Jeotgalibacillus aurantiacus: one gene and its partner. The protein of the gene in region 1 binds, or shares a complex with, the protein of each later gene. Links are inferred from orthologs where the notes say so. Each region holds a gene or a part of one and is shown on either strand. Other genes may lie near its edges.

Region 1 (3,826 bases):
AAGTAAAGGTTTTTAGTAAAGGAAGAAACAGATAACACTAGAAGCAGGTGATAAAATGCCGAGAGCTACATTAACCCCACTAAGATATCCTGGTGGTAAAGACAAAACTTACAACTATGTAAAACATCTCATTAGAGAAAATAATCTAACAAGCTATATAGAGCCGTTCGCAGGAGGAGCCGCAGTTGCAATAAGGTTGCTTTTAAACGAGGATGTTCAAAAAATATATATAAATGACTTTGATCGCAGTATTTATTGTTTTTGGAAAGTAATTGTTAGTCATCCAGAAAAGTTAATTGACAAAATTATTGAAACCCCTATATCTATGAAAGAATGGGATTTACAGAAAAAAATACAATCTAACAAAGAAAATGAAAGTGAATTAGATGTGGCATTTTCTACCCTTTTTCTAAACAGGACTAATAGAGCTGGAATAATTAAAGCTGGCGTTATTGGTGGCAAAGAACAAAAGGGTGCTTATAAAATGGATTGTAGATTTAATAAAGAGAAAATTATTAAAAGAATAGAGTTGATTGCGTCAAAAGCTGACAGAATTGAGGTACATAATTATGACGCGATTGAATTCATTGAGGAAGTTATTAAAAATACTCGGAACTCATTAACTTTTTTTGACCCTCCATACTACGATAAAGGTCCAGATTTATATACAAATTTCTACGATCATAATGATCACGTAGAATTAGCCAAAGTAATCAAAGGAAAAATGAGAAATCGTTATTGGATATTAACATACGATATTGCTGATAAAATTGAGAAGTTGTACTCCAGACATTATTACGAAAAATATTATTTAAATTATTCTATTGCAGAACCTACTCGAGGCCAAGAGTTTATGTTTTTTTCAAAAAAAATTAAGCCTGGTAATTTGAGAGAACATCTCCAAACAGTTTGAACTTCCATTTTTGGAAGTTTTCTTTTATCCCAAAAAGGAACATACGTTCTATAAAAAAGAGGATATTCCCTTGAAATTAGGCACTTCATGCTGCAAAACTCTTTAAACATTTAAAGGATACATTAATCGATCACGCCTCGTTATCAAAATCATTAATCGAAGCTAAATAATCTCTAATTCTTTTTATTTCTAACAGCAGACCTGTTAAAATTTCATGCTCTTCTGAAGCTACTTCCTTTGATTCAGCTGTTAAAAAACTGCTGTAGTGATAATGTAAATCAACATTAAGATCAATATAATCTTTGTCTACATCTTCTATTGCCTCAAACATATAAGACACGGTTTTTGATGTGTTTAAGTAATCATTTTTTTCCATAGCATAATTCTCTAGTTCAGTTTGAAAGGTTTTAGATTCAATGATCTTGCTTTGTTTATCTAAATCCGATTCCAGCTCATCTATAACCAATTCAATACCTAAAAGCAGATTAAATATCTCGAGCTCTCGCTTTTCAGATTGACTGTAAGCTTCAAAAGCTAAAGCTAATGAAAGCACGATTGCTAGAGAGACTGAGATTAACATTACAACGCGTTGTTTCATATCATTCACATCCCTACTGAAAAGTAAATTACAGCTTGAATTTTGAAAATCAACTTTATCCCAGTAAAATAATATCATATATTTCCATAAAAATACCTAAAACAGTTATTTTCAGCACAAAAAAAACTCCCCCTCACAAAGTGAGAGAGAGTTCTTCTGTGTATGGATGACCTTACATCATTCCACCCATACCACCCATATCAGGCATGCCACCGCCAGTGTTTTCTTCCGGGATGTCTGCGACTACGGCTTCAGTCGTCAGGAACATCGCCGCTACTGATGCAGCGTTTTGAAGGGCTGAGCGTGTTACTTTTGTTGGGTCTACGATGCCGGATTCGATCATGTTGACCCATTCGCCGTTGGCTGCGTTGAAGCCTACGCCTACTTCTTCTTTCTTGAGGCGGTCGACGATGATGGAGCCTTCTAAGCCTGCGTTGTGTGCGATTTGGCGGATTGGCTCTTCAAGTGCGCGAAGCACGATGTTGATACCTGTTGCCACGTCGCCTTCTGCTTCAACAGAGGCTACTTTGTTGTATACGTTCACGAGTGCTGTACCACCACCGGATACGATTCCTTCTTCTACGGCTGCACGCGTTGAGTTGAGGGCGTCTTCGATGCGCAGTTTGCGCTCTTTCAGTTCTGTTTCTGTTGCTGCTCCGACTTTGATGACTGCTACGCCGCCAGCAAGTTTTGCAAGGCGCTCCTGCAGTTTTTCTTTGTCGAAGTCAGATGTTGTTTCTTCGATTTGTGCACGGATCTGAGCTACGCGGCCGCCGATTTTTTCAGCGTCTCCTGCACCTTCAACAACTGTTGTGTTTTCTTTTGTAACCACAACTTTAGCAGCACGGCCAAGCTGGGAGATGTTCGCTGACTTCAGATCAAGTCCAAGATCTTCAGTGATCACTTCTCCGCCTGTTAGTACAGCTAAGTCTTCTAGCATTGCTTTACGACGGTCACCAAAGCCTGGTGCTTTTACAGCAACGGCATTGAATGTTCCGCGAAGCTTGTTCACAACAAGTGTTGCAAGTGCTTCACCTTCTACGTCTTCAGCAACGATTAGAAGTGGCTTGTTCTGCTGAACAACCTGCTCAAGAACTGGAAGAACTTCCTGGATGTTGCCGATCTTCTTGTCTGTGATCAGGATGTACGGGTTATCAAGCACCGCTTCCATTTTGTCAGAGTCTGTGACCATGTATGGAGATGCATATCCGCGGTCGAACTGCATGCCTTCTACTACATCAAGCTCTGTCGTGAAGCCTTTTGATTCTTCGATTGTGATAACGCCGTCGTTTCCAACGCGCTCCATCGCTTCAGCAATCAGCTGGCCGACTTCTTCGTCAGCAGCAGAGATTGCCGCAACCTGTGCGATCGACTCTTTGCCTTCGATTGGTTTAGAGATGGCTTTCAGTTCTTCAAGCGCTGTTTGAACCGCTTTTTCGATCCCTTTACGTACGCCAACCGGATTTGCTCCAGCAGTCACGTTTTTCAGACCTTCACGAATCATTGCCTGTGCAAGAACCGTTGCAGTTGTTGTACCGTCACCGGCGATTTCGTTTGTCTTGCTTGCTACTTCAGCGACAAGCTTTGCACCCATGTTTTCAAATGCATCTTCAAGCTCGATTTCTTTTGCGATTGTTACGCCGTCATTTGTGATTAATGGTGAACCGAATTTCTTTTCAAGAACGACGTTGCGTCCTTTTGGTCCAAGCGTTACCTTTACCGCGTTTGCAAGCTGATCCACACCACGTAGCATGGAGCGGCGTGCTTCTTCACTGAACTTAATTTCTTTAGCCATTTATAAGTACCTCCTAAAATAATTTGGTATCTTTGATGAAAATGACGTCCTGATCGAAGGACTTTGTTTTATAAAAGTAAGTAAGTTAACATTAGTTAACGACTGCTAAAATGTCGCTCTCGCGAAGGATTAAGTATTCAGTACCCTGGTATTTCACTTCTGTTCCAGCGTATTTCGAGAAGATAATGCGGTCATCAACAGAAACCTCAAGCTCTACACGCTCGCCGTTCTCAAGCACACGGCCTGTTCCGACTGCCACAACTTTCCCTTCCTGCGGCTTTTCTTTCGCACTGTCCGGGAGTACAATCCCGCTTGATGTTTTTTCCTCAGACTCTACCAACTCAATAACTACGCGATCACCTAATGGTTTTAACAAGTGAAACAACCTCCTTGAATGATGTTCTTTCGTTTATTAGCACTCTTTTTATCTGAGTGCTAACACAAGTATTAGTGTAAATAATTCTGTTTTCTTTTGCAAGAGAAAAACATGTGATTTTTATAAATTTTGTATTACATTTTG
Region 2 (3,885 bases), on another replicon or contig:
ATAATCCTCCCCATCCCGGAGCTCCTGAAATCCTCGACGGATCACGTCTTTTTCAAGCGAATTAATCCATAAACGTTTCGTCGGTTTATGCATCATATTAGCCTGTTCAATAATAGAGCGGGCAATATTTTCCCCTTCACGGTCACTGTCTGTTGCCACGATAATCTGATTCGCTTTTCTTAAAAGGCCTTTTATGATGTTAAATTGAGCCCGTTTTGCGTATGGGACTGTAAATTTGAATTCATCCGGAATAATCGGCAGCAGATCAAGCCGCCAGCGCTTCCATTCTTTTTTGTAGGCATGTGGCTCCTCCAATGATACGAGATGTCCGAATCCCCAGGTAATGGCGGCACCACCCGGAAAAAGCGGATCGGAGATTTCATAATAGCCATTGCTTTTTTTAGCGGATGAAAAAGCATCCGCGTAGCTTTTTGCCTGTGATGGTTTTTCAGCAAGGATGACTGTGTACAAGGGAATTCCTCCTAAGTTGTTTTTGAGGGGATTTGTTTGGGGAGTGCTGCGGATTGTTTTATTTTATCATTGTTGGGGATGGAATGCGAACGTTTATTCGGAGAGTGGGTTGATGTTGTGAAAAGTATAGGAGTATGTTTGTATAAACCGGACTGGGAGCATCCTTCGCTTTCTTTTGTCTAGCTGCGGCGACTAGCCCCTCGAGGTCATAAGTCAAAAATGAACGAGGGTAAAGAGCAACCCTCGTTTCATTTTCGTCTTATGCTTGTCGGGGCTGGACGAGTCGCCTCCGCTTTTCTAAGGCCGCGCGGTGAGCCAGCTAGCGCTTTGCGCTACGCTGTCTCACCTGTCGCTTCTCTGCAGTAGGAGTCTACGGATGCCCCCAGCCCTTTGAGCTGTTTTCTACAATCTTATTGATTGAAATAAGTGATGGGAAAACCGGTCCCGGACCTTTGAGATGAAAACGGGAATATTCGATACATTTATTTGTTAGAACAGTACAATTCGGTCCGCAGAACGATACAAATCACAATCGGAACATGACAAATAAAGTCATTTACAAGGTGAACATAACAATAAAAATTTGAAACGATTAAAATAAATTTTAGATCGATTTAATTAATCTCTGAAACAGTACAATTCCTCCATCCCCACACAAAGACGCATAAAACTAAAAAACCGGAACCTGCACAAGTCAGGTCCCGGTTCATTATTTACAAATGATTACGCGTTTACTTCCGCTTTAAGCACGTCAGCTTTGTCTGTTCTTTCCCATGGAAGGTCAAGATCATTACGTCCGAAGTGTCCGTATGCTGCTGTCTGCTTGTAGATTGGACGGCGCAGGTCAAGCATTTTGATGATGCCGGCCGGGCGAAGGTCGAAGTTGTTGCGAACGACTTCGATCAGCTTTTCTTCATCTGCTGTTCCTGTTCCGAATGTGTCGATTGAAATAGATACAGGCTGTGCTACGCCAATTGCGTAGGCAAGCTGTACTTCACATTTGTCAGCAAGGCCTGCTGCTACGATGTTTTTCGCTACGTAACGGGCTGCATAAGCACCTGAGCGGTCAACCTTTGTTGCATCCTTACCAGAGAATGCGCCACCGCCGTGACGTGCATAACCGCCGTATGTGTCAACGATGATCTTACGTCCTGTAAGACCTGCATCTCCCTGAGGTCCTCCGATTACGAAGCGGCCAGTCGGGTTGATGAAATACTTTGTATTGTCATCGATCAGGTGTGCAGGCACAACCGGCTTGATGACATGCTCCTTCAGATTGCGCTGGATACGGTCCAGGCTTACTTCAGGGTGGTGCTGAGTTGAAATAACGATTGTATCGATGCGTACAGGCTGGTTATTTTCATCATACTCAACCGTTACCTGTGTTTTACCGTCCGGACGAAGGTAAGGAAGAACGTCTTCTTTACGTACTTCTGTCAGGCGTCGGGATAGTTTATGTGCAAGTGAGATTGGAAGAGGCATAAGCTCTTCTGTTTCGTTGCAGGCAAAGCCGAACATCAGCCCCTGGTCACCCGCTCCGATTGATTCAATTTCAGCGTCAGTCATATTGCTTTCACGATCTTCAAGGGCACGGTCAACACCTGCTGCAATGTCAGCTGACTGCTCATCGATTGATGTCAGTACTGCACATGTTTCAGCGTCAAAGCCGTATTTTGCACGTGTATAGCCGATTTCACGAATCGTTTCGCGCACGATTTTCGGGATATCAACATAAGTAGATGTTGAAATTTCTCCGGCTACGAGTACAAGACCCGTCGTTACAGATGTTTCACAAGCCACGCGGGCATTCGGATCATCCTTTAAAATGGCATCAAGAATTGAATCAGAAATCTGGTCACAAATTTTATCCGGATGTCCCTCCGTTACGGACTCGGATGTAAAAAGATGACGTTTTGTTGACATGAAAGTCTCCTCCTTGTGAAGCGTATATAGTCGACGGTACTCATTACCCTTAGAGATCGAACGTTAACCTTTTATGATCTTCCAAGTATCGGCCAAAATAAAAGAAACCTCTCCCCATGTTTGTGAGGAAAGGTTCATTCGTCAGATCGCCTTTCACTCTTATCGTTCAAGACAAGTTCGTCTTGCTACAGGTTAGCACCTTCGCTCAAGTGATGGTTTTACCGCAAAAGCTGTTCGCTTTTTTGCAGAGCAGGTTGCTGGGTTTCATAGGGCCTGTCCCTCCACCAGCTCGGGATAAGAGTATCCGTTCAAAGAACAATCATACGGAAACAGCCGGGTGATGTCAACACTTACTTTTTCAGAAACAGAGTCACGATAAATGTCAGAAAATACGAACAGATTTCTTCTTTATTTCATTATAATGTAAGGGCTTTCAATTCAGGGCTGGAAAATGTTATGTTTAATAGGTGAAGTATTTTTACTTAAGCAACCAGGAACTTTTTCTGTGACAATCCTGTAAATTCGATTAATTAGTATAGACTATTTAAGTTAATGTGTTATACTAATTTCGAACAAAGGGATAACCATTTTTAAAAAAGGGTGGGAATGCAATGACAACAATCCGGAATTCATCAGACCTTCAGGAACTTCTTGCAGGGAACAATGTTCATAAAAACTTATCTGTTCCTCAGCTGACTGAAAAAGTCCTTATGCGTGAAGAAGGAACATTAACCTCAACCGGAGCAGTCCGTGCCGAAACAGGTACATATACCGGCCGCTCACCTAAAGATAAATTCATCGTTGATGAGCCGTCTGTACGTGATCAGATTGACTGGGGCAATGTCAACCAGCCAATTTCACAGGAATCTTTCGAGCGTCTATATGAAAAGGTTCTTGCACATCTGTCAGAAAAAGAAGAGCTCTTCGTATTTGAAGGGTTTGCCGGTGCCGATCTTGATTCAAGATTACCAATCCGTGTCGTAAATGAGCGCGCGTGGCATAACCTGTTTGCCCATCAGCTCTTTATCCGCCCGAAAAAAGATGAGAGCTGGAGCAGCCCGACAGAGTCACCATTTACCATTTTGTCCGCTCCGTCTTTAAAAGCCGATCCGGCTAAAGACGGCACCCGTTCTGAAACATTTATCGTCGTTTCATTTGAGCAGCGTACCATCCTGATCGGCGGAACGGAATATGCCGGAGAAATGAAAAAGTCAATCTTCTCTGTCATGAACTACCTGCTTCCGCAAAAGGATATTATGCCGATGCACTGCTCAGCCAATGTTGGAGCTGAAGGTGATGTTGCCCTGTTCTTCGGACTTTCCGGTACAGGAAAAACAACGCTGTCGGCAGACGCTGACCGCCGCTTAATCGGGGACGATGAGCACGGCTGGTCTGATAACGGCGTGTTCAATATTGAAGGCGGCTGCTACGCAAAGTGCATCCAGCTTTCAAAGGAAAAAGAGCCACAGATTTATAACGCGATCCGCTTCG

Evidence for each region.
Region 2: the proteins of groL (region 1) and metK are in contact, whole or in part, in a cryo-EM structure (PDB 8P4O), measured with the Escherichia coli proteins. The link is inferred for Jeotgalibacillus aurantiacus from one-to-one orthologs.

The regions. Positions count from the first base shown.
Region 1 is NZ_JACNMS010000006.1:11,977-15,802, reverse strand. Bases 996-3,826 are described here. They hold groL (chaperonin GroEL), read right to left. Parts: upstream 3,307-3,826; coding sequence 1,684-3,306; downstream 996-1,683. Other genes in these bases: groES (co-chaperone GroES), read right to left, coding at 3,398-3,682; H7968_RS15455 (hypothetical protein), read right to left, coding at 1,044-1,511. Outside these bases: H7968_RS15465 (AAA family ATPase), read left to right, coding at 1-16; H7968_RS15460 (DNA adenine methylase), read left to right, coding at 56-913.
Region 2 is NZ_JACNMS010000004.1:18,211-22,095, reverse strand. The notes cover bases 295-3,184. They hold metK (methionine adenosyltransferase), read right to left. Parts: upstream 2,395-3,184; coding sequence 1,195-2,394; downstream 295-1,194. Other genes in these bases: pckA (phosphoenolpyruvate carboxykinase (ATP)), read left to right, coding at 3,006-3,184; H7968_RS13010 (type IA DNA topoisomerase), read right to left, coding at 295-471. Outside these bases: more of H7968_RS13010, read right to left, coding at 1-294; more of pckA, read left to right, coding at 3,185-3,885. UniProt on the Escherichia coli protein: Catalyzes the formation of S-adenosylmethionine (AdoMet) from methionine and ATP.